DNA from 4 places in the Bradyrhizobium sp. Kon58 genome. Region 2 is predicted to be linked to each of the others. Evidence: predicted binding sites of a transcription regulator. Region 2 holds the regulator's gene; each other region holds the start of a gene.
What was found. Region 2 encodes PhoB, which activates phosphate uptake and scavenging genes when phosphate is short. Its sites were predicted from a motif close to TGTCATNNANCTGTCAT; they were not measured.
Positions count from the first base shown of each region.

Region 1: phnF (phosphonate metabolism transcriptional regulator PhnF) is a predicted target of PhoB. The motif match lies at 2,309-2,325, and genes of this name have one in related genera.
Region 3: AC0L20_RS19670 (Orn/Lys/Arg family decarboxylase) is a predicted target of PhoB. The motif match lies at 3,982-3,998, and genes of this name have one in related genera.
Region 4: ugpB (sn-glycerol-3-phosphate ABC transporter substrate-binding protein UgpB) is a predicted target of PhoB. The motif match lies at 1,280-1,296, and genes of this name have one in related genera.

Region 1 is NZ_JBVVOT010000042.1:36,083-41,917, forward strand. It holds gene phnE (phosphonate ABC transporter, permease protein PhnE) at 1-542, shown strand, start outside; gene phnE (phosphonate ABC transporter, permease protein PhnE) at 539-1,387, shown strand; gene phnF (phosphonate metabolism transcriptional regulator PhnF) at 1,547-2,275, opposite strand; gene phnG (phosphonate C-P lyase system protein PhnG) at 2,395-2,859, shown strand; gene phnH (phosphonate C-P lyase system protein PhnH) at 2,864-3,472, shown strand; gene AC0L20_RS36510 (carbon-phosphorus lyase complex subunit) at 3,475-4,578, shown strand; gene AC0L20_RS36515 (alpha-D-ribose 1-methylphosphonate 5-phosphate C-P-lyase PhnJ) at 4,575-5,471, shown strand; gene phnK (phosphonate C-P lyase system protein PhnK) at 5,464-5,835, shown strand, end outside.
Region 2 is NZ_JBVVOT010000016.1:22,691-28,525, reverse strand. It holds gene argF (ornithine carbamoyltransferase) at 1-827, opposite strand, end outside; gene AC0L20_RS24135 (acetylornithine transaminase) at 827-2,029, opposite strand; gene AC0L20_RS24130 (GcrA family cell cycle regulator) at 2,485-2,997, shown strand; gene phoB (phosphate regulon transcriptional regulator PhoB) at 3,207-3,914, opposite strand; gene phoU (phosphate signaling complex protein PhoU) at 3,937-4,653, opposite strand; gene pstB (phosphate ABC transporter ATP-binding protein PstB) at 4,664-5,485, opposite strand; gene pstA (phosphate ABC transporter permease PstA) at 5,482-5,835, opposite strand, start outside.
Region 3 is NZ_JBVVOT010000011.1:35,414-41,248, forward strand. It holds gene AC0L20_RS19655 (hydroxyacid dehydrogenase) at 1-624, shown strand, start outside; gene AC0L20_RS19660 (hypothetical protein) at 781-993, shown strand; gene AC0L20_RS19665 (GNAT family N-acetyltransferase) at 998-1,573, opposite strand; gene AC0L20_RS19670 (Orn/Lys/Arg family decarboxylase) at 1,580-3,937, opposite strand; gene AC0L20_RS19675 (xanthine dehydrogenase family protein molybdopterin-binding subunit) at 4,040-5,835, opposite strand, start outside.
Region 4 is NZ_JBVVOT010000004.1:110,929-116,763, reverse strand. It holds gene AC0L20_RS09325 (CaiB/BaiF CoA transferase family protein) at 1-1,131, shown strand, start outside; gene ugpB (sn-glycerol-3-phosphate ABC transporter substrate-binding protein UgpB) at 1,363-2,679, shown strand; gene ugpA (sn-glycerol-3-phosphate ABC transporter permease UgpA) at 2,725-3,606, shown strand; gene ugpE (sn-glycerol-3-phosphate ABC transporter permease UgpE) at 3,606-4,454, shown strand; gene AC0L20_RS09305 (sn-glycerol-3-phosphate import ATP-binding protein UgpC) at 4,460-5,539, shown strand.

The DNA.
Region 1 (5,835 bases), on a different contig from region 2:
CATTCTGCCTGAACTTCCTCGCGGCTGAAAACACCTCGCCCGCGCCCTGGCTGCGCTTCGTGGTGCGGCGTCTGCTCGAATTCGCCCGCACGGTGCCCGGCATCGTGTTTGCGCTGATCTTCGTGATCGCCTTCGGACTCGGACCGATGGCGGGCGTGCTGGCCATTGCGATTCACTCCACCGGCGCGCTCGGAAAGCTGTTCTCCGAGATCGTCGAGAACGCCGACATGAAGCCGGTCGAAGGCGTCCGCTCGACCGGCGCGAGCTGGCTCTCCTGCATGCGCTTCGCCATCCTGCCGCAGGTCACCGCAGGTTATGCCAGCTACGCGCTGCTGCGTTTCGAGATCAACGTTCGCGAGGCCTCCGTGATGGGCTTCGTCGGGGCCGGCGGCATCGGCCAGGAGCTCGTCGTCGCCATCCGCAAGTTCTATTACTCCGACGTCAGCGCGATCCTGCTCACCATCATCGTCACGGTCTTCATCATCGACATCAGCACCGGCTGGCTGCGCGGCCGTCTGTTCGGCAAGGAGGCGCGGACGTGACGGGGCCGCAGGAGATCGACACCGCCGCGCTTCGCACGCGCTACCCTGATGTGTTCGACCGGCCGGCCTCGGCGCGGCTCGCCATGCCGGCGATGATCGTCGCGGCGCTCGCGATCCTGATTTATGGCCTGGTCGATCTCGATTTCTCGCCCTCGCGGTTCGTCGCCGGCCTCAGCCAGCTCGGCTGGATCAGCCTGATGATGATCCCGCCGGATCCCGGCTCGTCGCTGCCGATCTATCTGAAGGCGCTGGGCGAGACGCTGTCGATCGCGCTACTTGGCACGACGCTGGCTGCACTGTTCGCGCTGCCGGTCAGTCTTCTTGCCGCGCGTAACGTCGTGCCGTCGAAGCTCCTGCGCTTTCCGATCCGCCGCTTTCTGGATTCGATCCGCGGCGTCGACACGCTGATCTGGGCGCTGGTGTGGATCAACGTGGTCGGGCTTGGCCCGTTTGCCGGCGTGCTCGCCATTGCCGTGTCCGATTTCGGCGCGTTTGGAAAACTGTTCTCGGAGGCGATCGAGGGCGCCGACCAGAAGCAAGTCGAAGGCATCCGCGCCTCCGGCGGCAGTGCGCTGCACGAGATTCGCTTCGGCCTGCTGCCGCAGGTCCTGCCCGTGATCGCCGGGCAGGTGCTCTATTTCATCGAGTCGAATACGCGCTCGGCCACCATCATCGGCATCGTCGGCGCCGGCGGCATCGGCCTCCAGCTTGCCGAGCAGATCCGCGTGCTGGAATGGCAGAAGGTATCGTTCCTGATCCTGATGATCCTGGTCGCGGTCGCCGCGATCGATTTCGTCTCGGGAAAACTCCGCTTCGCCATCATCGGCCGAAGGGCAGTGGCGTAGGTCTTCGCCTCTCCCCGCTTGCGGGAGAGCCCGACGCGCGCAGCGCGGCGGGTGAGGGGGACTCTCCGCGAGTCCGTCTCTTACGGTGATTGTGGAGGCAGCCCCTCACCCCAACCCTCTCCCCGCAAGAACGGGGCGAGGGAGAACAAGCAGCCCACCCTACGACTCCACCAGAAATTCCACCCGCTCTGCGGCAAATCGCGAATGCTTGGTGACCAGCGGCTTGCCGTCGAGGTCGTGGTCGGTGGCATCGACCACCAGGATCGGCCGTCCCAGCGCCAGATCGAGCCGTGCGGCGTCGGTGGCGTCGACGATGCCGGCGGTGATCCGGGTCGCGCCGCGGCGATAGTCGCGGACGCCGTAATGCTCGAGCAGTTTCGTCATCGAGCGGGTCGCGGCAAAGACGTCGCCCGCGCCCGGGAACAGCTGCGCCGACAGCCACGTCGTGGAGACGCAGATCGGCGTGCGGTCGGCGAGGCGCATCGCCTCGATCCGGACCAATGGTGCGCCGGCCTTGAGACCGAGCTCCCGCGCGAGTTCGCGGGTCGCGACATCATCGGACGCTTCGATCAAGCGGCCATGCGGTTCGCGGCCGTCCGCGCCGACGATCTCGGAGAAACGGGTCCGCGAGCGCAGTGGATAAGCGAGCTTCTGCGCCTCGACATAGGTTCCGCTGCCGCGTTCGGCCCGCACGATGCCGCGCTCGGCAAGCGCGGCCAGCGCGCGTCGTACGGTATGGCGGTTCACGCGATAGGTTTCGGCGATCTCCACCTCGCCCGGCAGCTTGTCGCCCGCCGCAAAGCGGCCGTCGGCGATGCCGCGCTCGATGCCGTCGGCAACGAGGCGCCACAACGCGACGCCGGAAGAGGCTGTGTCCTGCATGCTCATGTGGCCGGGAAGCTACTCCAGAAATCACGCCTTTGTCACGAAACAGTCATGGCGCTCCGGTATCAAGTTGTCTAGTATCATAGACAACTTGGATTCGGCAAGTTCTGCAGAAAGTTTCGGTGGATGTGGTGACCCAGCACAACAATCAGCAAGCCCAGCGCAAGGCCGCAATGGCCGTGCTGGCGCACGCGGAGGCGGGCGAGATCGCCGCTCGCCTCCGCGCACTCGCTTTGCCGGCGCATCAGGATCTGCGCGCGCCGGAAAACGGCCTCGTCATGCTGCGCGGCCGGGTCGGCGGCGACGGCGCGCCGTTCAATCTCGGCGAAGCGACGGTGTCGCGCGCCGCGGTGCGGCTTGCGAGCGGCGAGGTCGGTTTCGGTTACACGCTTGGTCGCGACGGCGAGAAGGCGCGGCTGATCGCGCTGTGCGATGCGCTGGTGCAGTCCAGCGATTTCGGCGCCGCGGTGGAGCGGGACATTATCGCACCGTTGCGTGAGCAGCTGATGATCAAGCGCAAACAGGTGGCGGCCGAGACCGCCGCGACGAAGGTTGATTTCTACACCATGGTGCGCGGTGAAGGGTGAGATCATGACCACGATTGCGGAACTGCCGCCGGGGTTCGCCGACAAGGTGCTGTCGGCGCAATCGACCTTTCGTTCGGTGATGGACGCGATGGCGCGGCCGGGATCGGTCCAGCGCATCGTGCCGACATCAGGCGCGCCTCACACGATGATGCGCGGCACGGCCGCGATCGCGCTGACGCTGTTCGACCACGACACACCGCTCTGGCTCGATGCGCGCATGTCGGAAAGCGCCGAAGTGACAAAATGGTTGAAATTCCACACCGGCGCGCCGGTGGTGCAGGATTCTTCCATCGCAAGCTTCGCCCTGATCAGCGACGGCGGAGCGCTGCCTTCGCTCGAGCGCTTCGCGCTCGGCACCAGCGAATATCCGGATCGGTCCACCACATTGATCCTTCAAGTCGAGAGCCTGGACGGAGGACGCGGCTTCGAGCTGCGCGGTCCCGGCATCGACGGTGTCGCGACGCTCAAGGCCTCGATCAAGCCGTTCGACCTGTTCAATCGCCTGCGCGTCAACGAAACGCTGTTTCCGCGCGGCATCGATGTGGTGCTGGTCGCCGATGACGCCGTGGTTGCGATCCCGCGCACCACGCGTGTCGTGAGCAAGGGAAGCTAGCTATGTATGTCGCAGTCAAGGGCGGCGAACGCGCCATCGAGAACGCCCATCGCCTGCTCGCCAGTGCGCGGCGCGGCGACCAAAGCGTGCCGGAAATCACGCTCGATCAAATCTCCGAGCAGCTCGGCCTCGCCGTGGACCGCGTCATGAGCGAAGGATCGCTCTATGACCGCGAGCTCGCGGCGCTGGCCATCAAGCAGGCGCGCGGCGATCTGATCGAGGCGATCTTTCTGGTCCGCGCCTTCCGCGCCACGCTGCCGCGCTTCGGCGCGAGCGAGCCGGTCGAGACCGGCGCGATGCGGGTGCGGCGGCGGGTGTCCTCGACCTTCAAGGACATTCCCGGCGGCCAGATTCTCGGCCCGACCTTCGACTATACCCACCGCCTGCTCGATCCCTCCCTCGCCGAAGGCTTTGTGCCGGAAGCGCCAGCGACGGCCGAAGCCTCCACGGTGCCAACGCCGCGCGTGACCGATATCCTCGGCCGCGACGGCCTGATCGAGCTCTCGCCGCAAGCGGAAGAGGGCGCGAGCGTCGGCGATCTCACCCGCGAGCCGCTGAATTTTCCGGCGGACCGCGATCTGCGTCTGCAGAACCTCGCGCGTGGTGACGAAGGTTTTCTGCTGGCGATGGGCTATTCCACCCAGCGCGGCTATGGCCGCAACCATCCGTTCGCCGGCGAAATCCGCTTCGGCGAGATCGAGGTCGAATTTTCGGCCGAAGACGTCGGCTTCGCCGTGCCGCTCGGCTCGATCGAACTCACCGAGTGTCAGATGGTCAACCAGTTCAAGGGCTCCGCGACCGAAGCGCCGTGCTTCACGCGCGGTTATGGTCTCGCCTTCGGCCAGAGCGAGCGCAAGACCATGTCGATGGCGCTGGTCGACCGCGCGTTGCGTGCGCGCGAGCTCGGCGAAGAGGCACTCGCCCCTGCGCAAGACGAAGAATTCGTGATGTCGCATTCGGACAACGTCCAGGCGACCGGCTTCGTCGAGCATCTGAAGCTGCCGCACTATGTCGACTTCCAGTCCGAGCTCGGCTTGTTGCGCAAGCTGCGCAAGGAATTCGCTGACGCCAATGCGCCCGACGCCATGAAGGAGGCCGCGGAATGAACGCGCCCGCCTACAATTTCGCCTATCTCGACGAACAGACCAAACGGATGATCCGCCGCGCGATCCTCAAGGCGATCGCGATCCCCGGCTATCAGGTGCCGTTCGCCAGCCGCGAGATGCCGATGCCCTATGGTTGGGGCACCGGCGGCGTCCAGGTCACCGCCGCGATCCTCGGGCCCGAGGACGTGCTGAAGGTGATCGACCAGGGCTCCGACGACACCACCAACGCGATCTCGATCCGCAAATTCTTTGCCAAGACCGCCGGCGTCGCCACGACGACCGCGACTGAAGATGCGACCGTGATCCAGACCCGTCACCGCATTCCCGAGACGTCGCTGCACGAAAATCAGGTGCTGGTCTATCAGGTGCCGATCCCCGAGCCGCTGCGCTTCCTCGAGCCGCGCGAGACCGAGACGCGGCGCATGCACGCACTCGCCGAATACGGGCTGATGCATGTGAAGCTGTACGAGGACATCGCCCGCTTCGGCCACATCGCGACGGCTTACGCCTATCCGGTGAAGGTCAATGCGCGCTATGTGATGGACCCGTCACCGACGCCGAAATTCGACAATCCCAAGATGGACAATTGCCCGGCGCTGCAATTGTTCGGCGCCGGCCGCGAGAAGCGGATCTATGCGATCCCGCCCTATACGCAAGTCGTGTCGCTCGACTTCGAGGACCACCCCTTCGAGCCCTATCGCTTCAACGCGCCTTGCGCGCTATGCGCCGCGGAAAATTCCTATCTCGACGAAATCGTCACCGACGACAAGGGCGGTCGCATGTTCGTCTGCTCCGACACCGATTATTGCGAGGGACGCCAGGCCGCCGGCCATCACGGCAGCCTCAGCGCCGCGCCGTACAAGGACAAGGCGCAGGAGGCATCGAATGGCTGATCAAGACATGATCGAGAACGACGAGCCGCTGTTGGTCGCAAAGTCCCTCAGCAAATCCTATGGCCGTATCGAGGCGTGCCGCGATGTGTCCTTTGCGCTCTATCCCGGAGAAGTGCTGGCAATCGTCGGCGAATCCGGCTCGGGCAAGTCGACGCTGCTGCAGCTGCTGTCGGGTCAGCTTGCGGCCAGCGGCGGCCAAGTGTCATATCGGATGCGCGACGGCGTCGCTCGCGATCTCGCCACGCTGGGCGAGGCCGAGCGGCGCTTCCTGTTTCGTACCGATTGGGGCTTCGTTCATCAGGATCCCGCCCAGGGGCTGCGCATGGCCGTCTCGGCCGGCGCCAATGTCGGCGAGCGGCTGATG
Region 2 (5,835 bases):
ACCTCCTCGCCGCGATGGGCGGGCAGACAGTGCATGAACAGCGCATCGGGCTTGGCCAGCGACATCAGCTGGGCATTGACCTGATAGGGCTTGAGCACGTTGTGGCGATGCTCGCCTTCCTTGTCGCCCATCGACACCCAGGTGTCGGTCACGACACAATCGGCGCCCTTCACGGCGGCTTCAGCATCGGTGCCGAGCATGATCGGCGCGCCGGTCGCCTTGATGAAGTCGCGCATCGCTTTTTTCGGCGCGAGCTCCGGAGGCGTCGCGACATTGAGCTGGAACTTGAAGCGCTCGGCGGCGTGCGCCCAGGACGCCAGCACGTTGTTGTCGTCGCCGGTCCAGGCCACGGTCTTGCCCTCGATCGGGCCGCGATGTTCCTCGTAAGTCATGAGGTCGGCCATCACCTGGCAGGGATGCGAGCGCCGCGTCAGGCCGTTGATGACGGGCACGGTGGCGTTTGCCGCAAGCTCCAGCAGGGCATCGTGATTGAGGATGCGGATCATGATGGCGTCGACATAGCGCGACAGCACGCGCGCGGTGTCGGCGATGGTCTCGCCGCGGCCGAGCTGCATCTCGGCGCCGGTGAGCATGATGGGCTCGCCGCCGAGCTGGCGCATGGCGACATCGAACGACACCCGCGTCCGCGTCGAGGGGCGCTCGAAGATCATCGCCAGCGTCTTGCCTTCGAGCGGCCTGACCGGCTGATGCGCCTTCTGCTTCGCCTTCATCGCGGTGGACGCGGCCAGCATGCGCTTGAGCTCCGACAGCGGCAGCTCGTTGATGTCGAGGAAGTGCTTCGGTGCTTTATCGGGCGACTTGCTCATCAGCTTGCCGCCCGCTTGTTGCCGGACAACGCCGTGCAGGCGCGCTCGAGCCGCCCGACGCTGTCCTCGATCTCGGCTTCGGTGACGATCAAAGGCGGCAGGAAACGCACGACATTGTCGCCGGCGCCGACGGTGAGCAGCTTTTCGGCACGCAAGGCGGCAACGAGATCGCCGGAAGGCACCACGGCCTTGATGCCGATCAGGAGGCCCTCGCCGCGCACTTCGCTGACGACATCGCCATGACGGTCGATCACGGAGGCGAGCTTCTGCTTGAGCAGCAGCGACATCCTCTGCACGTGGTCGAAGAAGCCGGGCTTGAGCATCACGTCGAGCACGGCATTCGCAGCCGCGATCGCGAGCGGATTGCCGCCGAAGGTCGAGCCGTGCGAGCCCGGCGTCATGCCGGACGCCGCTTCCGCGGTCGCAAGGCAGGCGCCGATCGGGAAGCCGCCACCGAGCGCCTTGGCCAGCGACATCACGTCGGGTTCGACGCCCAGGCGGCGGTATGCGAACAGATCGCCGGTGCGGCCCATGCCGGTCTGCACCTCGTCGAAGGCGAGCAACAGACCCTTCTCGTCGCAGAGCTGACGCAACGCCCTCAGGAAGGCGGGCGTTGCCGAACGCACACCGCCCTCGCCCTGGATCGGCTCGATCAGGATGCCGGCGGTCTGCGGACCGATCGCCTTTTTCACCGCATCGAGATCGCCATGAGCAACCTGGTCGAAGCCCTCCATCGGGGGTCCGAAACCTTCGAGATATTTTGCCGAACCCGTCGCAGCCAGCGTCGCCAGCGTGCGGCCATGGAAGGCGCCTTCGAAGGTGATCATGCGATAGCGGTCGGGATGGCCCTTCGCGGCGTGATAACGGCGCACGACCTTGATCACGCATTCCAGCGCTTCGGCGCCGGAATTGCAGAAGAACACGAAGTCCGCGAAACTTTCATTGCACAGGCGCGCGGCGAGCTTTTCGCCGTCCGGGCTCTGGAACAGGTTCGACATGTGCCAGAGCTTCGTGGCCTGCTCCTGCAACGCCGCGACCAGTGCCGGATGGGCATGGCCGAGCGCATTCACCGCCACCCCGGAGGTGAAATCGAGATAGCGCTCGCCATTGGTCGCGATCAGCCAGCAGCCTTCGCCACGCTCGAAACCGAGGTCGGACCTGGCGAAAACGGGGAGCAAATGCGGCGCTGCGCTGTTAGTCATGACGGTCACTTGAATGTTGCGGACGGTGTGTGCGTGCATTGCGCAACGCACCATCGACCGGCCCGGAAAACGAAACGTGCCGCCTCTTGAGGGCGGCACGTGCGACTATCTTAGGCCTGGTGAAACGGGTGTCAATGCCGCCCGGAAAGCCTCGCGAAACGCTGAATCCGTAGTCTTGCGGTGCCGATTTTGCGGGATTTAGCCACGGAACATGTGGAAGCGAGTCGGCGGACTCTTGCGCGGGAGTCACGCCATATTGTAGCGTTTGGATTGTCAGATACGACATCTCGTGCAGTGGTTCTGATCTTTAAGTCCTTATGTACCGGCGTAAACGTTCGGGCGTTCAAGACGCGCCCGGCGAGCCTTAAGGGATTCTGACGGCACGGGTTTTTGAAGGCTTAGGCATTCGCTGCGAGGCCCCAGGATGGCTGGCGCGCAGCGAGGGAAAGGGTGCAATGACGGTTTTGACCTGGTCCGATGATCGCGTCGAGCAGCTGAAAAAGCTCTGGGAGGCCGGACTTTCGGCCAGCCAGATCGCGGCGGAGCTCGGCAATGTGACCCGCAATGCCGTGATCGGCAAAGTGCACAGGCTCGGCCTTTCGGGCCGCGCCAAGAGCCCATCGTCGGCAGCGCCCCGGCCGCGCAAGGCGCGCCCCGCGCAGCACATGATGCGGGTGAGCCGCCCGATCTCGCGCGGCAACACCGCGCTGGCGCAGGCCTTCGAGGTCGAGGCTGAGCCGGATCCGGTCACCTACGACAACGTGGTGCCGATGAGCCAGCGGCTGTCGCTGCTGGAATTGAACGAGGCGACCTGCCATTGGCCGGTCGGCGATCCCTCGAGCCCGGACTTCTTCTTCTGCGGTGGACGGGCGTTGTCCGGCCTGCCCTACTGCGCCCAGCACTCGCGCGTTGCGTACCAGCCGGCGTCGGATCGGCGCCGCGCACCGGTGAAGCCGGGTCCGCGGTAAGCTAGCGCACGATCAGTCATCACGCGCGGCGCCTCAACAAATGCAGTGTCGTCCCGGCGAAGGCCGGGACCCATACTCCGAGCACTTAGTTGTTGTGCGAAAGGGTAACTCCGAGTCTTCGCCAAACCGCGCCCTGTGGTTATGGGTCCCGGCCTTCGCCGGGACGACATCGGACATGTCACGGCAGTTAGTAACCTAACCGCAGAAACCTACACCTGCTCCGCCTTCGCAAACCGATCATCCAGCGCGTAACCGGCGCCGCGGACGGTGCGGATCGGGTCCTGCTCGCGGCCGAGATTGAGCAACTTACGCAGGCGGCCGATATGCACGTCGACGGTACGCTCGTCGATATAGATGTCGCGGCCCCAGACGCTGTCGAGCAGCTGCTCGCGCGAGAACACCCGTCCCGGGTGCTCCAGGAAGAACTCCAGCAGGCGATATTCGGTCGGACCGAGATCGATCGGCCGGCCCGAGCGCGCCACGCGGCGCTTGTCGCGGTCGAGCTCGATGTCGCCAAAAGCAAGGACGGTGGCGAGCCGCTCGGGGCTTGCGCGCCGCAGCAGGCCTTTCACGCGCGCCAGCAGCTCCGGCACCGAGAACGGCTTGACGATGTAATCGTCGGCGCCGGTCGCAAGACCCCGCACCCGCTCGCTCTCCTCGCCGCGCGCGGTGAGCATGATGATCGGGAGCTGCTTGGTCTCGGGACGGGTGCGAAGCCGCCGGCACAATTCGATGCCTGACAGGCCCGGCAGCATCCAGTCGAGCACGATCAGATCGGGGATGTGCTCCTTGAGGCGGGTATCGGCGTCGTCGCCGCGCATCACCGTCTCGACGTCATAGCCGTCGCCTTCGAGGTTGTAGCGGAGAAGCTCGGTCAGGGCTTCCTCGTCCTCAACCACCATAATGCGTGCGCCCATCGGGTCGTCGCTCCTTAAGTCTTCAGGTGTTCGGTACCGTGTTGGCAAAGGTCGTCATGTCGCCCTTCGGCCGCTTGTCGGTGATCGCCTGGCCCTCGATCATGTAGAACACGGTCTCGGCGATGTTGGTGGCGTGGTCGCCGATCCGCTCGATGTTCTTGGCGCAGAACATCAAATGAATACAGAACGAGATGTTGCGCGGATCCTCCATCATGTAGGTCAGGAGCTCGCGGAACAGCGAGGTGCAGATGGCGTCGACTTCCTCGTCACCCTTCCACACTGCCATCGCCGCCGGCAAATCATGCGCGGCATAAGCGTCCAGCACCGACTTGACCTGCTGTTGCACGAGGTCGGTCATGTGCTCGAGGCCGCGGAACAGCTTGAGCGGATGGAAGTCCGTCTCCAGCGCCGCGACGCGCTTGCCCATGTTCTTGGCGAGGTCGCCGATGCGCTCGAGATCGGTCGCGACGCGCATGGCGCCGACGATCTCGCGCAGATCGACCGCCATCGGCTGGCGGCGGGCGATGGTGAGCACCGCGCGCTCCTCGATGCGCTTCTGCAGCGCGTCGAGCTCGGTGTCGATGGCGACGACACGCTGGCCGAGGGGGACGTCGCGGCGGATCAATGCGTCGACGGACTCGACGATCATGCGCTCGGCGATGCCGCCCATCTCGGCGACCAGGCGCGTGAGTTCCTGGAGGTCGGTGTCGAAGGCCTTTGCGGTATGTTCAGAACCCATGTCGCGTCTCCTAGCCGAACCGGCCGGTGATGTAATCCTGCGTGCGCCGGTCGGTCGGCGACGTGAAGATTTTGCTGGTGTCGTCGAACTCGATCAGCTCGCCGAGATACATGAAGGCAGTCTTGTCGGAGACGCGCGCCGCCTGCTGCATGTTGTGGGTGACGATCGCGATCGTGTAATCCTCGGACAGCTCCTGGATCAGCTCCTCGACCTTGGCGGTCGAGATCGGGTCGAGCGCCGAACAGGGTTCGTCGAACAGGATCACCTCGGGCCGCACCGCGACGGTGCGGGCGATGCAGAGGCGCTGCTGCTGGCCGCCGGAGAGCGACAGGCCTGAGGCGTTGAGCTTGTCCTTGACCTCGTTCCACAGCGCGCCGCCGCGCAGCGCCTTCTCGACGCGGCCGTCCATCTCGGACTTCGAGATCTTCTCATAGAGACGGATGCCGAACGCGATGTTCTCGTAGATCGTCATCGGGAACGGCGTCGGCTTCTGGAACACCATGCCGACGCGGGCGCGCAGCAGATTGAGGTCCAGCTTGCCGTCGAGAATGTTGGTCTGGTCGAGCATGAGCTGACCGGTGGCGCGCTGGCCGGGATAGAGGTCGTACATCCGGTTGAAGATGCGCAGCAGGGTCGACTTGCCGCAGCCCGACGGGCCGATGAACGCGGTGACACGGTTGGCGCCGAGTGTCAGGTTGATGTTCTTCAGCGCGTGGTGCTCGCCGTAATAGAAGTTCAGGTTGCGTACGGTCACCTTGGGCGGCGCCTCCGGCAGCACCGGCGCGTGCGGCAGGCCACCGGACGCGCTCATCGATACGGAAAGATCACTCATTTTGCGGTCCTCTCGGCGCCAAGGATGCGCGCGCCAATATTAAGGGCAAGAACGGTCAGGGTGATGAGCAGCGCTCCGCTCCAGGCCAACTGCTTCCAGTAGGCATAGGGGCTCTGCACGAAGTTGTTGATGGTGACAGGCAGGTTCGCCATCGTCTTGTTCAGGCCGAGGCTGAAGAACTGGTTCGACAGCGCGGTGAACAGCAGCGGCGCGGTTTCACCGGCGACGCGAGCGGTCGCGAGCAGCACGCCGGTGATGAGACCCGATCGGGCAGCCCGATAAGCGATCCGCTTGATCACCAGCGAGCGCGGCAGGCCGAGCGCCGAGGCCGCCTCGCGCAACGCGTTCGG
Region 3 (5,835 bases), on a different contig from region 2:
GTCAATCGCAACGAACTCGTCGGCAACGAGATCGAGCACAAGACCGTCGGCATCATCGGCCTCGGCAATGTCGGTCGCCGCATCGCCGCGCTGTGCAAGGGCCTGTTCGGCATGAAGGTGCTGGCCTACGACCCTTACTTGACGGCCGAGGTGATGGCCGAGCGGGGCGGCGAGAAGGTGGAGCTCGACGAGCTCTTGCGCCGCGCCGACTTCGTCTCGATCTCCTGTCCGCTCGACAAGGGCAGCCGCAACATGATCAGCGTGCGCGAGTTTGGGTTGATGCAGCCGCATGCGTACTTTATCACCACGGCGCGCGGCTTCATCCACGATGAAGATGCGCTGCTCCAGGCGTTGCGTGACAAGCGCATTGCGGGCGCCGGTCTCGACGTCTGGTCCAAGGAGCCGCCGCCGCCGGAGCATCCGCTGCTCCAGTTCGATAATGTGCTGGCGAGCCCGCATACCGCCGGCGTCACGATCGAGGCGCGGCAGAACATGGGCCGCATTGCGGCCGAGCAGGTGCTGCAGACGCTCGACGGCAAGCGCCCGCCGCGTATCATCAATCCGGAGGTCTGGCCACGCTATGCCGAGCGATTCAAGCAGGCGTTTGGTGTGACGCCGGCGTAGTCGGCAGTCGCTTTGTCCTTCCGTGGGCGGCGCTCCTGCTGCCGAATGATCGGCGGACGGGAACCGCGCCCGACTTTGATCCGCGTCAAAATCTCCCTCCCGGATTCCGCCTAAATGGGATTAGAGTGAGCGCCGCCGGGGCAGGCAGGAGGTCCCATGTCAACTTATGTGGTCAGGTTCATGAAGGACGTGCTCGGCCAGTACGGCCGGCAGATCGAGGTGTGCCAGGGCACGCTCGAGATCGACGCTTCCGACGAGGACGAAGCCAGAGAGCGGGCGAAGGCAAGGTTTTGCGAGGACCAGGCGTTGCACCACTGGTCGTTGCATGCCGACCGCATCCAGGTCAGACCGGCTGACTTTCCGTCGTGAGCGCCTAGCGCCGGGGCGCCGTGACAGGTGGCGCAGTGACGCCAGCGCCGAGCGAGCGCTGTACCATGACGGTGTCGGACCAGTGACCGTGGCGATAGGCGACACCACACAGAAGGCCGGCGCGCGCGAAACCGAACTTCTCGTGCAACGCCAGCGAGGGCGCATTGTCGGCATCGATATAGCCAATCATCTGGCGGAAGCCGGCGGCTGCACAAGCATCGATCAATTCCTGGAGCAACAGCCGTCCGACCCCGCGGCCAAGATGCTCGTGGTGGACGTAGATCGAATGCTTGGCGGTGTAGCGATAGGCTGGACGCTTGCGGAACAGCACGGCGTAGGCATAGCCCACGACTTCGCCGCGGTAGGCCGCGACCAGATGCGGCAGGCGGGTCTGCTTCAGGTTCTTGCGCCGGTCGCGCAGATCGTCCGGCTCGGGCGCACCGGTTCCCTCGACGTCGCGCGGCACGCCGTTGCGGACGTGATGGCGGTAGATCGCCAGCATCCCCTCGACATCGCTCTCGCGTGAGGGCCGGACCAGGACCGGCCCGTCATCCGGGCGCGCAATCGCAGTTTCGTTCATCGGCACCTACTCGGTAACGACGTAAGTATAGAGCCCGATGCGCCCCTGCGCATCGATCTCCTTGTAGACGCCCTGGATTTCCACGTCGAAGCCCGGGAACGTGTTGAAGCAGGTCTCGAACATCTTGAGATAATCCAGCATGGGCTTGGCCCGTTCCGTCAGCCGCTCGCCGGGCACGATGGTGGCGATGCCGGGGGGATAGACCACGAAGGGTGTGGTGGCGATACGGCCCGTGATCGCCTCGATCGGCAGATAGTCGACATCGTTGCGGAACAGGTAGCGCGCGGCATCGCGGGGCGACATCACGATGTCAGGCATATGCTCGGGCATGAACTGTCGCGCCTGAAGCGCGCTGACGTCGGCGGCGCGAAAGAAGCGGTGCATCTCGCCGCAGAGGTCGCGCAGCCGCACGCCGGCATAGCGCGCCTGCCGCCGCTGGGAGAATTCCGGGATAACGTCCGCAAGCAGCGCATTGTCGTCGTGCAGCCTCTTGAAGGCGACGAGACCAGAGATCAGCGTGCCCGCCTTGCTTGCCTCGACGCCCGGGGTAAGCAGGAAGAGCAGGGAGTTGAGGTCGTTCTTCTCGGGGACGATGCGGTTCTCGCGCAGATATTGCGCGACGACCGGGGCGGGGATGCCGTGATCGACATAGCCGCCGGTGATGCGATCGAAGCCGGGCGTGAGCAGCGTCAGCTTGTTCGGATCGGTCATGGCGAAGCCCTCGCTGAGGCCAGGGAAGCCATGCCAGGCGCTGTCGGGGGAGAGCTGCCACAGCGCAGGATTGGTGGCGAGCTCGTCGGTGGAGAGTGTTTCCCAGGCGACGTTGTGCGAAGCGCCGGCGTGGCTGACATCGGGAATGGCGACGCGATCGGGGACGAAGGGTTCGAAGAACCAGCGCCTGTCCGGATTCTGCTCCTTCTCCTCGAACTCCCTGCGCATCGCGCGGATCTTCTTGCGCAGCTCGACGCCGAGCCGGATGGTGTCGTCCCACAGCACTTCGCCGGAGCGGCCCTTCATCATCTGCGCGCCGACGTCGAGCGAGGCGAACAGCGGGTAGAATGGCGACGTGGAAGCGTGCTGCATGAAACTTTCATTGAAGCGGCGGTGCTCGACGCGTCGCTTCTGGCCGCGGATGTGACGATCCTTGATGTGGATTTGGGATGCCTGCGAGAAGCTCGCGAGCTGCTTGTGGGTCGACTGCGTCGCGATGATCCCGGGTGCCTCGGGGGGAAGGTTCGCCAGCCCCATGGCGAAGCGGCCTGCATAGAGCGGGTGGAACTTCATGAAGCCTGCCCAGGCCTCGTCGAACAGGATATACTCGCAGAGATGGCCGATGCGCTTCAAGATCATCTCGGCGCTGTGGATGGTGCCGTCATAGGTGCACTGCTCGACCACGGCGACGCGGAACGGCCGCTCCTTGCGCCAGGCGTCCTTGTCCGTGACCAGGGGATGATTGCGGATTGCCTCGCGCAAGGCTTTTTCGTCGAGCATATCCCAGCGCATCGGGCCGATCAGGCCCCAGGCATTGCGGATGGTCGGCACGTAGACCGGGACGCCGCCATTGATCATCAGCGCGCCGTGATGGGCAGCCTTGTGGTTGTTGCGGTCGAACAGTACGAGATCGCCGTCGGTGACGAGGGCGCCGAGCGCAACCTTGTTCGAGGTCGAGGTCCCGTTGAGCACGAAATAGGTCTTTTCGGCGCCAAAGATCTGGGCGGCTTCCTTCTGTGCCTTCAACGCCGGTCCTTCATGGGTGAGGAGGTCACCGAGGTCGAGCACGGAATTGTCGAGATCGTCGCGAAATACGGACTCGCCGAGATGTTCGACGAAGACCCGTCCGATCGGGCTGCGGTTGTAGAACACGCCGCCATTGTGGCCCGGACAGGTCCATAGCTGGTTGCCCTCCTCGGCATAGTCGACCAGCGCGCCGAAGAACGGCGTCTTCAGCGTCTCTGCATATTGCTTCAGACGGCTGATCAGGTTCTTGGCGATGAAGGTCGGTGTCTCCTCGGACAGGAAGACATAACCGTCGATGAAGTCGAGCACCTCGACCGGGAGATCCTCGAACCGCTTGCGCCGGATCAGGAGGATGATCGGGAAATCGAGGCCGCGCCGCCGCATCAAGTTGATCAGCGCCGAGGTCTTGCCCTCCAGGCCCTTCTTGCCCCAATCCACCACCATGCAGCCGATCGCGGCATCGGTCTGCACCGCCATCTCCGCGTCCTCCAGCTTGCGGGCGCGAACGACCTCGAAGCCGGAACGCTGGATCTCCTCGATGATCTGGTTGAAGCGCACGCCTTCGAGGTCGTCGGCGTCGAACACAGGTGCGGCAAACAGGAAGTTGAAGCGCTTGAAATAATCCATTGTCCATCCCGAATGTGCGAGACCGACAGGTCTCGACACATTTGATGACAGCTGGATGACAGCGGGCGCGATCCCGAGCGGGCCGGTCGGATGACCGGCGTCTCAGTCGAGAAGCTTGTCCAATGTGATGGGGAAGCGGCGGATGCGCTTGCCGGTGGCGTGATAGACGGCGTTTGCGATCGCCGCGGGGACGCCGACAATGCCGATTTCGCCAATGCCCTTGATGCCGAGCGCGTTGATGTGCGCGTCCGGCTCGTCGACGAAGATCACGTCGATGTCGCGAACATCTGCATTCACCGGGATGTGGTACTCGGCGATGTTCGCGTTCATGATCCGTCCGAAGCGGTGATCCATCACCGTCTCCTCGTGCAGGGCCATCCCGATCCCCCAGACCACGCCGCCCATGATCTGGCTGCGGCCGGTCTTGGTGTTGAGAATCCGTCCGGCCGCGACGGCGCTCACGACCCGCGTCACGCGAATGACGTTTAGCTCCTCGTCCACCTTGACCTCGGCAAAGACGGCCGAATGGGTATTGCGCGCGTGCTTCTTGTCCTCATCGAACTGGTTGAGCTTCTCCTTCTCGATACGTTCGACGCCGCCATGGCGCATCGCGTCGGCGATCGAGACTGCGCGGCTGTTGTCGCTGGCGCTGGCAATGCTGCCGTCGATCAGGACCGTATCGGCCAACGCGGTGCCGGCGAGCGGCGAGCCAGGGATTTTCCCGGCCAGACCTAACACCTCCTTGCGCACCTCCTCGGCGGCTGCGAGCACCGCATGTGCGCTCGAGGCAGCCATCCAGGAGCCGCCCTCGACAGGCGCCTGCGGCAGGGTGGAATCTGCGAGCCGGACGCTGATGTTCTCGATCGGCAGGCCGAGTGCGTCGGCCGCGACCTGCGCCACAATGGTGTAGGTGCCGGTGCCGATGTCGGATGCGGCACATGACACCTCGGCATGTCCGTTCGACGTCAGCACGATACGGACGGCAACCGGCATCTGCAGTGCTTCCCACACGCCTGTCGCCATGCCCCAGCCGACCAGATCCTTGCCGTCGCGCATCGAGCGCGGCGCAGGATTGCGGCCGCTCCAGCCGAAGGCGTCCGCGCCGCGCGCGTAGCATTCGCGCAATTGCTTGCTGGTGTAAGGGAGGTTTTCGCTCTGATCGCGGTCCGAGTAGCACTTCAGCCGCAGTTCGACCGGATCGAGCTTGAGCGCGACGGCAAGCTCGTCCATGGCGCATTCGAGCGCGCAGACGCCCGACGCCGCGCCCGGTGCGCGCATGTCGCAGGGCGTGGAGACGTCAAGGTGAACCAGCTTGTGGGAGAAGCGGCTGTTCGGGCTCTTGTAGAGCTGTTCGGCCCAGCCGGTATCGTTGCGGGCAAAATCCTCGTAGCGCGAGGTGACGGCAATGGCCTCGTGCGTGACCGCGTCGAGCGTACCGTCCGATTTTGCGCCGAGCCCGACGCGCTCGATGGTCATCGGCCGGTAGCCGAGCCCGTACATCTGCTGCCGCGTCAGCACGACGCGAACGGATCGCTCTAGCGCGAGCGCGCCAAGCGTTGCCAACACCACCTGATATTGCGGCCGCAAGCCGGAACCGAAGGCGCCGCCGACGTATGGCGAGACCACCCGAATGTCATCCGGCTTCTTGTCGAACACGCCGCAGAGAAATTTCTGGACGTTCTGGACGCCTTGAGTCTTGTCGTAGATCGTGAGCTTGCCATGGCTGTCCCAGACCGCCGTGGTCGCGTAGAGCTCCATCGGGTTGTGATGCTCGGTCGGTATCACGTAGTCCGCCTCGTGGCGCACATCAGCTTCCGCAAGGGCGGCTACGGCGTCGCCCCGCGGCTTGTGCGGCTTGTCTTTTTCGGCCGCGTTGCTGCGCTCGCCTTCGAGGTCGG
Region 4 (5,835 bases), on a different contig from region 2:
TATTGCACCCAGATCCTCGCCGACCACGGCGCCGACGTGATCAAGGTCGAGCCGCCCGCAGGCGACGAGGTGCGCGACTGGGGCCCTCCCTTCCACGAGGAGGACGCGGCCTATTTCATCGGCATCAACCGCAACAAGCGCTCGATCGGCCTCGACCTCGCCTCCGAGGGCGGCCGGGCCGTGCTGCTCAAGATGCTGGAGAGCGCCGACGTCCTGATCGAGAACTTCAAGCCGGGCACGCTGGAGAAATGGGGCATCGGCAACGAGAGCTTGCGGGAAAAATTTCCGCGCCTCGTGCATTGCCGGATCTGCGGCTTCGGCGCCGACGGCCCGCGCGGCGGCAATCCCGGCTATGACGCCATCATCCAGGCCATGACCGGCATGATCGCGGCGACCGGCTCGCCCGAGAGCGGACCGATGCGCATCGGCGTGCCGCTGGTCGACATCGGCACCGGCCTCTATGCGGCGATCGGCATCCTGATGGCGCTGTCGGAGCGGCAGCGCTCGGGCCAGGGCCAGTTCCTGGAGACCACGCTGTACGAGACCGGCCTCGCCATCATGCATCCGCACACCGCGAATTATTTCATGCATGGCAAGCCGCCGGCGCTCACCGGCAACGAGCATCCCAACCTCGTGCCCTATGCGATCTTCCCGACCAAGACCGACAACATCTTCATCGGCGTCGGCAATGACGGCACCTTCCGCAAGCTCGCCAAGGAGATCGGCAAGCCCGAGCTCGGCACCGATCCGCGCTTTGCCCGCAACAAGGACCGCATCGCCAATCGCGAGGCTCTGCGGGCCGAGCTCGCCGCCGTGTTCAGCCAGCACGAGGCCGAGCCGCTGTGCAATCGCCTGCTCGCCGCGGGCCTGCCCGCAGGGCCCGTACAGAAGATCGACCAGGCGTTGACCAACCCGCACACGATCGCGCGCGGCGATATCATCGAGAAGGATTGGTACAAGGGCGTGGCGTCGCCGATCCGGCTCGATCGCAGCAAGCCGAGCCTGCGGCGCCTGCCGCCGAAATTCAGCCAGCATGCGGCCGAGGTGCTGGGCGAGTTCGGCTACTCCAGGTCCGAGATCGACGCGATGGTCGAGCAGGGCACGGTCTGCGGACCCGAGCGCAAGCGCTAGCGCCTCGCCTTCCACATCCGACGGCAATGCCGCACTGCGGCGCGGGCGCTCTGTGCACCGCGAACGGAGGACGCTGCGCGCGCGGCATTCGCCTATTTGACGACTTCCCTTTTGCCGCGCTTGCCGCTTTCGTTTCGGCCGCTTACACAGTCATGTGAACGTCATATGGCGCTGCTAGCGCAAGCGATCATTTTTGACGGCCCAAGAGAACGGCCAAGGGAGGTTTACTTGATGGCTCTTAGACACTTTGGAGCGGCTGCCGCTATTGCGCTCACGGTTGGACTATCGGCCTCGCCGGCCTTGGCCGTGACCGAAATCCAGTGGTGGCACGCGATGACCGGCGCCAACAACGACGTCATCGTCAAGCTCGCCACCGATTTCAACGCGTCGCAGAGCGACTACAAGGTGATCCCGACCTACAAGGGCAACTATCCCGATACGATGAACGCCGGCATCGCGGCGTTCCGCGCCGGCAACGCCCCGCACATCATGCAGGTGTTCGAAGTCGGCACCGCGACCATGATGGCCGCGACCGGCGCCGTGAAGCCCGTCTACAAGCTGATGGCCGACGCCGGTGAGAAGTTCGATCCCAAGATCTACCTGCCCGCCATCACCGGCTATTATTCGACGTCCAAGGGCGAGATGCTCTCATTCCCCTTCAACTCGTCCTCGACCGTGATGTGGGTCAACCTCGACGAGCTGAAGAAGGCGAACGTCGAGATCCCGAAGACCTGGCCCGAAACGTTCGAGGCCGCCAAGAAGCTGAAGGCTGCCGGTCATGACACCTGCGGTTTCTCCGGCTCCTGGGTCACCTGGGTCAACCTCGAGCAGCTCTCGGCCTGGCACAACGTGCCGCTCGCCAGCAAGGCCAACGGCCTCGACGGCTTCGACACCGTGCTCGAGTTCAATGGACCGCTTCAGGTCAAGCACCTCGAAACCCTGGTCGAGCTGCAGAAGACCAAGACGTATGATTACGCCGGCCGCACCAATACCGGCGAGGGTCGCTTCACCTCCGGCGAGTGCCCGATCTACCTGACCTCGTCGGCGTTCTTCGGCAACGTCAAGGCGCAGGCCAAGTTCGCCTTCACCGCCGTGCCGATGCCGTATTATCCTGATATCAAGGGCGCACCGCAGAACTCGATCATCGGCGGCGCTTCGCTGTGGGTGATGGGCGGCAAGTCGGCTGAGGAATACAAGGGCGTCGCAAAGTTCCTGACCTTCCTCTCGGACACCGATCGCCAGGTCTATATCCACAAGGCCTCGGGCTATCTGCCGATCACCAAGGCGGCCTATGCCAAGGCGAAGGAAGAGGGCTTCTACAAGGACCAGCCCTATCTTGAGACCCCGCTGCTCGAGTTGACCAACAAGGAGCCGACCGAGAATTCGCGCGGTCTGCGCCTCGGCAATATGGTGCAGCTGCGTGACGTCTGGTCGGAAGAGATCGAGCAGGCGCTGGCCGGCAAGAAGACTGCCAAGCAGGCGCTCGATTCCGCGGTCGAGCGCGGCAACACGATGCTGCGGCAGTTCGAAAAGACCGCCGTAAAATAAGGCGAAGACGCCGGCAGGCCGCACGGCCTGCCGGCGTCGCCCATCATGCAAAAGCAAGCCATTTTCCAGTCAAGACTGTTACCGTACGCGCTGGTTGCGCCGCAGCTCGCGATCGTCCTGATTTTCTTCTATTGGCCGGCGCTGCAGGCGGTGATCCAGTCCTTCCTGCTCCAGGATGCGTTTGGGCTGTCGACCACCTTTGTCTGGTTCGAGAATTACGTCGAGCTGTTCAAGGACGCGGCCTATTTCGAGGCGATCGTCCGGACCTTCTTGTTCTCGTTCGCCATCGCGGTCTCGTCGCTATCCTTCGCGCTGCTGCTCGCCGTGATGGCGGACAAGCCGCTGCGTGGCTCGATGCTCTACCGCACGCTGCTGATCTGGCCCTATGCGGTGGCGCCGCCCGTGGTCGGCGTGCTCTGGATCTTCATGCTGCATCCCTCGCTCGGCGTGCTCTCGCGCTATCTGCGCAACATGGGCATCGACTGGAATCCGCTGCTCGACGGCGACCAGGCCGCCGCTCTGATCATCCTCGCCGCCGCGTGGAAGCAGATCTCCTATAATTTCCTGTTCTTCCTCGCCGGCCTGCAAGCGATTCCGAAGAGCGTGTTCGAGGCCGCCGCGATCGACGGCGCCCGTCCGATGCGGCGGTTCTGGACCGTGACCTTCCCGCTGCTGTCGCCGACCATCTTCTTCCTGCTGGTGGTCAACATCGTCTACGCCTTCTTCGACACGTTCGGCATCATCGACACCATGACCCGCGGCGGTCCCGGAACGTCCACGGTCACGCTGGTCTACAAGGTCTATTCCGACGGCTTGCTCGGCGGCAATCTCGGCAGCTCGGCGGCGCAGTCGGTGATCCTGATGGTTATGGTCATCGTGCTCACCGGAATCCAGTTCCGCTTCGTCGAACGCAAGGTGACCTACTGATGGTCGAGGAAGAGGGCTTCCGGCGCTACATCGCCCACGCCATTTTGTGGATCGGGATCGCGATCGTCGCCTTCCCCGTCTACATCGCGTTCGTCGCCTCGACCCAGGACAACGCGCTGATCGCCAACGGGCAGATGTCGCTGTTGCCGGGCGGCCATTTCTTCGAAGTCTACTACCAGACCATTTTCGTCGGCACGAGCGGATCGACCCGCGAGCCCGTCGGCAACATGATGCTGAACTCGCTGGTGATGGCGCTGCTGATCGCGGTCGGCAAGATCGCGATCTCGATCATCTCGGCCTATGCGATCGTCTATTTCCGCTTTCCGTTCCGGATGCCGATCTTCTGGATCATCTTCATCACCCTGATGCTGCCGGTCGAGGTCCGCATCTATCCGACCTACAAGATCGTCGCCGATCTGCACATGCTCGACAGCTATGCGGGCCTGTCGCTGCCGCTGATCGCCTCGGCCACCGCGACGCTGCTGTTTCGCCAGTTCTTCATGACGGTGCCGGACGAGCTGCTGGAGGCCTCGCGCATCGACGGCGCGGGTCCCCTGCGCTTCTTCTGGGATACGCTGCTGCCGCTGTCGCGCACCAACATGGCGGCGCTGTTCGTGATCCTCTTCATCCTCGGCTGGAATCAATATCTCTGGCCGCTGCTGATCACCACCCGTGACGACATGCAGACCATCCAGGTCGGCATCCGCAAGATGATCACCACCACCGACGCGCTGACCGAATGGCCGATCGTGATGGCGACCGCCGTGCTTGCGATGCTGCCGCCGGTGTTCGTCGTCGTCGTGATGCAGAAATTGTTCGTGCGCGGACTCGTGGAGACGGAAAAGTAGATCCCATGGCTAACGTCACCCTGCGCAACGTCCGCAAGACCTACCCCGGCGGCTTCGAGGCCATCAAGGGCGTCAACGTCGATGTCGGCGACGGACAGTTCTGCGTGCTGGTCGGTCCCTCCGGCTGCGGCAAGTCGACATTGCTGCGCATGGTCGCGGGCCTCGAAACCGTCACCGGCGGCGAGATCGACATCGGCGGCCGCATCGTCAACCAGATCGAGCCCGCCGACCGCGACATCGCGATGGTGTTCCAGAACTACGCGCTCTATCCGCATATGAGCGTCTTCAACAACATGGCCTACGGCCTGCGCAACCGCGGCATGAAGGAGGCCGAGGTCAAGACCCGCGTCGACGAAGCCGCGCGCGTGCTCGAGCTCACATCCATGCTGGAGCGCAAGCCGCGCCAGCTCTCCGGCGGCCAGCGCCAGCGCGTCGCCATGGGCCGCGCCATCGTGCGCCAGCCCAAGGTGTTCCTGTTCGACGAGCCGCTGTCCAACCTCGACGCAAAGCTCCGCATCGCGATGCGGGTCGAGATCCGCAAATTGCAGCGCCGGCTCAACACCACGTCGATCTACGTCACCCACGACCAGCTCGAGGCGATGACGCTCGCCGACGTTCTCGTGGTGATGAATGGCGGCCAGGTCGAGCAGGTCGGCAATCCGCTCGCGATTTACGAGAAGCCGGCGACGACTTTCGTCGCCTCCTTCATCGGGGCACCGCCGATGAATCTGATGTCGATTCGCGCCGATGAAATCAGATCGCAGCTCGGCAGCACCGATGCCGGCATCCTTGGCATCCGCCCGGAGGATTTCGTCATCACCGACCAGACGCCGGCGGGCGGCATCGCCCTTCCGCTCACCGTGGAAGCGATCGAGCGCGTCGGCGCCGAAACCTTCGTCTACGGTACGCGGGCTCAGGACGAGCAGCGCATCGCCGCCAATCCCGGCGAGCTGCCACCCGGCGAGGTCATCGTCCGCATTCCCGGCTCGGAGGCGCCGCCGATCGGTGAGAAGATCCGCGTCGCAGCAATGCGCCAAAAGCTGCATCTGTTCAGCGGCGACGGCCGGACGCGGATCGAGGCCTGACCGGTTCCACAGGGCCGTCGATTAAAAACCGCGAAAACAACCCCATGCACAGTAGAAGGGGGTTTGTTTTCGTTGAGAGAATTCGGCCGGCTAACTCGTCGTCATGCCCGGGCTTGTCCCGGGCATCCACGTTCTTCACGCGCGAGTAAAGGTCGTGGATGGCCGGGACAAGCCCGGCCATGACGATGCGGAAGCAACGGTGCACGTAAGCGGAAATGGCCAATCCACAGCCCCCGCTACGTCCTTGAACCTACACGCGGATATGCCCATATTGCTGATCAAGGGGTGCCTTGACG